DNA from 2 places in the Streptomyces sp. AHU1 genome. Region 1 is predicted to be linked to the other one. Evidence: riboswitches for the same ligand, from Rfam matches in the RefSeq annotation. Region 1 holds a riboswitch; the other holds the start of a gene.
The links. A riboswitch is a leader RNA that binds a small molecule or an ion and turns the genes downstream of it on or off. The one in region 1 is predicted to bind S-adenosylmethionine.

Region 1 (3,200 bases):
GCAGGGAGACGTAGAAGACCAGCGAGGTGCCCTTGATCAGACCGATCAGCTGGTTCACGTAGTTGGGGACGATGGAGCGCAGCGCCTGCGGGAAGACGATCCTCGCGAACCGGTACCGCTTCGGCAGGCCCAGGGCGGCGGCCGCTTCGTGCTGCCCCTGGTCCACGGAGAGGAGGCCGCCGCGCACCACTTCGGAGGCGTACGCCGCTTCGTTCAGGCTCAGTCCCACGACGGCGACGGCCATGTCGGTGGCCAGGCGGGACTCGTCGAAGGTGAGGAAGGCCGGCCCGAACGGAACGCCCAGGCTCAGCGTCTGGTACAGCGCGCTGAAGTTGTAGAGGAACAGCAGGACCACGATCAGCGGCACCGACCGGAACAGCCAGGTGTAGACCCAGCTCACCGCGCGGAGCACCGGGCTCGGGGAGAGCCGGGCCAGGGCCAGCAGGATTCCGCCCAGCAGGCCCGACAGGGCGCTGTAGAGCGTGACTTCGAGGGTGATGAGCAGGCCGTCGAGAACGGCCGGCCGGAGGAACCAGTACCGGAAGCGGTCCCACTGGTAGAAGGGGTTGGTCACCAGGCCGTGGGCGATCTGGGCGACCAGCACGAGCACGACGGCCGTGACGATCCAGCGGCCGGGACGCCGGAGCGGAAGGACCCGCCGGGCCGCCACGGGTTCGGACGGGGCGGGCAAGCCGGTACGGGGGATCGCATCGGCTGGCGTCGCCGGTCCGAAGGACACGGCGCTGCCGGGAGGTTGACTCATGGAGAGCTCCAGCGGATTCGGACTCCCCGCGTTCTCGCGGGCGCACGGCACCGTGCGAGCCGGGAGGCGGCTCGGACACGGCGGTGCGCGGTCGCGCGGACGACGGGGGCTGGACAGGAGGGGACGCACCGCGACGGCGGTGGTCGTCAGTGACGCGGAGGAAGCGTCAGCCCTGGCTGACGGGGCGACACGGACCGCTACACAGCGCGCTGTTGACGCGCAGCAGGTCCACGGAGCGGTCGGCGCACAGCACATCGCGGCCGAGGCGCCGCCATGCGGCCGTCCCCTCGGCTGTGTGCGTCACCGTCACCATCTCTTCTCCGGTCGGAAGGAATCCCCTTGGTGGGCCGCACGTTAGGCCCGCCCCGAAAAGAATGTCAATGCGCGTGACCACCAGGTGAGACCACTCGTACCGCCTTCTTGACGGCGCAACGGAGCCCGTCGAGACTGACATGGACGGTCACGATTGTCAGCGCCCATGGTGGGGGTAGAACTCCCTCCAGTGGTCATCGGCCCCGGCCCGCTGGCAGGCAACCCTTCCGCTGCGACGGGGTGCCCCGGGTGACGACCGGGTCCCGCCGGTGCGGCGGGGCAAGCGCGGTCTCGCGTCTCGCGAGCCCTGGAATCGGGACCGGTGGGAATGCCGAGGAACGGCTTGACGAGGCGCCTGCACATCGATCTGTTGCGTGTCTCCAGCGCTTACTGATCCGCGGCCGGTCCGTTCGATCCGGACCGGCGCGACGAGCGCAGTCGATCCGCATTCGGCCGCTGGTGCCCATAAGGCGGCGGTGGCTTCCTTCTTCCCCCAGGGAGAGTCATGCCCGAGACAGCTTCGCGCACGTCCAGCACCACCGGCTCACGCCCTTGTGAGCCGGTCTCGCTCCCCTCGACCCTGCGTCTCCAGCCGGCGGCCGCGTCGCCCGCCCTCCCCCACCGTGTCGACAGCCGTATCGGTGTGGGCCTCGCCGGCGGCTTCTACCCGGCTCCGCACCGCTACGAGCTGTATCTGTCACGGAGTTGTCCCCTTTCGCTGCGCATCGCCATCACCCTCGGACTGCTCGGTCCGAAGGAATCGGTCGCCACCACGCTCCTCGTGGACCCCGAGCGCACCCCCGACGCCTTCGCCTCGCTGCGCCGTGCCTACGAGGCCACCGAGCACCACTTCGACGGACCGCTGACGGCGCCCGCGCTGTGCGACCGCTGGAGCGGACGCATCGTCAGCAACCACACGCCCGACATCCTCCGCGATCTCGCCGGACTGCTCTCCGGCCACACCACGGCATGTCCTTCCACGCTCCGTCCCCCGTCCCTCGGCGCCGACATCGAGGCCCTGCGCGATCTGCTGGACCGTGATGTCACTCCGTCCGCCTGTCCGCCGGAGCTCACGGCGGCACTGGAGCTGCTGGACCGTCGGCTCGCCTCCGGTCCCTACGTGCTGGGCGACAGCCTGACGGCGGCGGACGTGGACGCGTGGGTGGCGCTGACCGCGTTGGGCCGGTCCGACGCCCTCCGTTCCCACCCCCGGCTCCAGGAGTACGTCCGCCGCCTGGGCGACCACCCCGCCTTCCGTCGGGCGACCGATGTGGTGCCCCTGGCGGCGGACGCCTGACGCTCCGGGCAGAACCCGGGGACGCGGTACGCCCGGCGGCGGGGGGAGCACCACGCGGCCGGGCGGTGCCACGGGCGGACGGGGCGGACGGAAGGCACGTCGTCCGCCGGCCCCGGCCCGGCGCCCGGACGGTTCACTCGCGCGGAACCAGCAGGATGCTCACGCCCTTCAGGGTCGAGGTCCACTGCCGGCCCTGGTCGAGGGCCTCGCGCCCCGGACCCAGGATCTGCTCCTGGACGATCAGCGCCGACTCGCGGAGCTCCTCCCACGGCTCCTGCACCTCGAAGGCGCGCCGGGCCCGCTCCACCGAGCCGATCAGAGCGCGGCAGGCCGCTTCCACGTCGGCCACGTTCTGGCCGGCCGATCCGACGCCCTCGATCGACCACGTCATCCACAGGCGACCCATGGCATCACTCTGTCCCATCCCCGGAACCGACGCATGTCCGATGCCCGGAACACCCTCCGGGGTCCGCCGTCGGACCCCGTCCACGTGCGGTCCACCGGTGTTCGGCGCACGCTATGAGCGTAGAAGCCCGGCACCCACACCACACGTCCGGTGGCCAGAAGGATGACGATGGCTGGAACCGGCCCCGCGAAACGGCCGTCGGCGGCACAGCGCCGTGTGCTCGCTCCGCTCGCCCTCGCCCAGTTCATCTGCAGCTTCGCCGGCTCCAACATGAACGTGATGATCAACGACATCAGCGAGGACCTCGACACCACCGTGCAGGGCGTGCAGGTCGCGATCACGGTCTTCCTGCTCGTGATGGCCGCGCTGATGATTCCCGGCGGGAAGCTGACGGACCGCCACGGCCGCAAGCGCTGCTTCCT
Region 2 (3,200 bases), 5.6 Mb from region 1:
TGCGCGCCAAGATGAGCGAGGGCTTCTACGGCGAGGAGGGCCAGATCCCCAAGCCCACCATCGAGGAGTACAAGGAGATCACGAGCGGCCACGGCCACCACTGATCCCCGGCTGTTCGCCACGGCAGGAGCCCCGTCCATGACATGGACGGGGCTCTTTGCCGTGTCCCGGGCTGGATAGGGTGGACTCACCCGGTGCCGCGGGGTGATCCACCCCGTGCCACCCACGACCGTGTCACCCGCGACCGCGTGACCTACGAACCCAGGAGCGACCATGAGCGCTGTGAACCCCGCTGGAGGCGACACCGCGGCGGGCCGTTCCTGGCCCGCGGTACTGAACGGCCTGCTCGAGGGCCACGACCAGAGCGCGGACGACACGGCCTGGGCGATGGACCGCATCATGCGCGGCGAGGCGACCGACGCCCAGATCGCCGGGTTCGTGGTGGCGCTGCGGGCCAAGGGCGAGACCGTCCAGGAGATCACCGGACTCGTCCGGGCGATGTACGAGCACGCCAACGTGATCGAGGTGCCCGGACACACCGTCGACATCGTCGGGACGGGCGGCGACGGCGCGAAGACCGTCAACATCTCCACGATGTCCTCGATCGTGGTGGCCGGCACCGGCGCCAAGGTGGTCAAGCACGGCAACCGGGCCGCGTCCTCGGCCTCCGGGTCGTCGGACGTCCTGGAGAAGCTCGGCGTCAATCTCCAACTGCCGGTGAAGCGGGTGGCCGAGGTGGCCGAGGAGGCCGGGATCACCTTCTGCTTCGCGGTCAAGTTCCACCCGGCGCTGCGTCATGTCGCGGCGGCGCGCGGTCAGTTGGGCATCCGGACCACCTTCAACGTGCTCGGACCGCTGACCAACCCGGCGCGGGTGAAGGCCCAGGCGGTCGGCGTCGCCGACCCCCGCATGGCGCCGATCGTGGCGGGCGTGTTCGCCGAGCGCGGCAACTCCTCGCTGGTCTTCCGCGGCGACGACGGCCTCGACGAGCTGACCACCACGGCCGGCTCCCACGTCTGGGTGGTCCGCGACGGCTCGGTCACCGAGGAGTACTTCGACCCGCGCGACGTCGGGCTCGACACCGTCCCGGTGGAGGCCCTGCGCGGCGCCGACGCCTCGTACAACGCGGAGGTCGCCCGGCGCCTGCTGGACGGCGAGAAGGGGCCCGTGCGGGACGCGGTCCTGCTGAACTCGGCGGCGGCCCTGGTGGCCCTCACGCCGACCGGCGCGCCGCTCGCCGGCCAGCTCCGCGACCAGATGGAGCGGGCGGCCGAGTCGATCGACTCCGGGGCCGCGAGGCGCACCCTGGACCGCTGGGTGGCCGCCAGCAACGCCTGATCCACGCGGGATCCCGCGCAAGGCGCAGTCCAGGATCCGGACTGCGCCTTGCGCGCGGGAGATCCTCTGGCAAGATGCTGTACCAGGTCATGAGTGACAGCCATCAGGCCCCGGCCGGCTGTCCGGCAACCCTCCGTCCGTGGCGGGGTGCCCCGGGTGAAGACCAGGTCGTAGGCAGCGAGGCCTACGGCAAGCGCGGACCCCTCCCGCCCTCCGGGCGGACGCAACCAGGGGTCCTGGTCGTTCGAGGGAGCCTTCTGTGAGCAAGCGAATGCGTTAGGGCGCCGAGCCCCGCCTCCGCACACCCTTTTCACTTTTTCCCGCGCCGTGCCCCGCCTTCCGGCGGCCGGCCGCGCGGTGATCCCGCCTGCTTCTCACAGGAGTTCGCCATGTCTGTCTCCACCGTTGCCGCCGACTCGTCCGTCTGTGCCCCCCTGCCGGTCCTGGGCCGGGACGTCACCGTTCCGCTCGTCACCGGCGGCGAGGTGACCTACGCGGCCCTCGACTACGCCGCCAGCGCGCCCGCCCTCCAGCGGGTGTGGGACGACGTGGCCGCGTACGCGCCGTACTACGGCAGCGTCCACCGGGGGGCCGGCTACCTCTCGCAGCTGTCCACCGACCTCTTCGAGAACGCCCGCAGGACCGTCGAGGAGTTCCTCGACTGCCGCGCCGGCGACCAGGTGGTCTTCACCCGCTCCACCACCGACTCGCTCAACCTGCTCGCCGCGGCCCTCCCGGCCGGCTGCCAGGTCTTCGTCTTCGAGACCGAGCACCACGCCTCGCTGCTGCCCTGGCGCGACGCCCGGGTGACCTACCTGAACGCCCCGCGCACCCCGGGCGAGGCCGTCGACACCCTGGAGCGCGCCCTCGCCGCCCGGGACCCCCACGGACCGGCCCTGGTCTGCGTCACCGGTGCCTCGAACGTCACCGGCGAGCTGTGGCCGGTGCGGGAGCTGGCCGCTGCCGCGCACGCCCACGGAGCCCGCATCGTCCTCGACGCCGCGCAGCTCGCCCCGCACCACCCGGTGTCGGTCCAGGACCTCGACGTCGACTGGGTCGCCTTCTCCGGGCACAAGCTGTACGCGCCCTTCGGCTCCGGCGTCCTCGCGGGCCGCTCCGACTGGCTGCGCGCGGCCGAGCCGTACCTCGCGGGCGGCGGCGCCAGCCGCCGGGTCGCCCGGCGCGAGGACGGCGGTGTGGACGTGGAGTGGCACGACAGCGCCGCCCGGCACGAGGCCGGCTCGCCGAACGTCATCGGCGCCTACTCGATCGCGTCGGCCTGCAAGGCGCTCGCCGAGGAGGGCTTCGACCGTCTCGTCGCCCGTGAGCAGCACCTGATCCGCACCGTCCGCGCGGGCCTCGCCGAGATCCCCGAGGTCCGGGTCCTGTCCCTCTTCGGCGACGACGCCCCGAGGGTCGGCGTCATCTCCTTCGTCGTCGAGGGCTGGAACAGCTCGCACTTCGCGGCCGCGCTCTCCGCCGAGTACGGCATCGGGGTGCGCGACGGCCTCTTCTGCGCCCACCCGCTGGTCCGCACGCTGCTCGGCAGCGCCCCCGAGGTCCAGGGGGAGTGCGGCGCCCCCGAGGCGGCCCCGGGCGAGAAGTCCCTCAACGCCATCCGCGTCAGCTTCGGCGCCGGCACCCCCGACGAGCACGTCGAGCGCTTCGTCCGCGCGGTGCGCGAGCTCGTCAGCGACGGCGCGCGCTGGCAGTACCGCACCGAGGACGGCCGCTGCGTCCCGGCGGTCTGACGCCCGTGAAAGCTCCGCCCGGAGGCGGCGCCGCGTCGGTCAGTTGTCGAGGCCGATCGCGAACGCCGCCTCCAGGTCGTGCTGGGAGTACGTACGGAACGCCACGTGCGT

Region 2: linked by a shared signal. The riboswitch ahead of ACICHK_RS12460 (aminotransferase class V-fold PLP-dependent enzyme) and the one ahead of ACICHK_RS37035 (putative leader peptide) in region 1 are both predicted to bind S-adenosylmethionine.

What each region holds. Positions count from the first base shown of each region.
Region 1 covers NZ_CP174283.1:8,385,741-8,388,940, reverse strand. The annotation lists gene ACICHK_RS37040 (amino acid ABC transporter permease) at 1-763, opposite strand, end outside; SAM riboswitch class IV at 1,222-1,367, shown strand; gene ACICHK_RS37035 (putative leader peptide) at 1,404-1,469, shown strand; gene ACICHK_RS37030 (glutathione S-transferase C-terminal domain-containing protein) at 1,581-2,372, shown strand; gene ACICHK_RS37025 (hypothetical protein) at 2,506-2,778, opposite strand; gene ACICHK_RS37020 (MFS transporter) at 2,947-3,200, shown strand, end outside.
Region 2 covers NZ_CP174283.1:2,735,878-2,739,077, reverse strand. The annotation lists gene ACICHK_RS12470 (cytochrome bc complex cytochrome b subunit) at 1-104, shown strand, start outside; gene trpD (anthranilate phosphoribosyltransferase) at 274-1,338, shown strand; SAM riboswitch class IV at 1,424-1,540, shown strand; gene ACICHK_RS12460 (aminotransferase class V-fold PLP-dependent enzyme) at 1,728-3,089, shown strand; gene ACICHK_RS12455 (Lrp/AsnC family transcriptional regulator) at 3,129-3,200, opposite strand, start outside.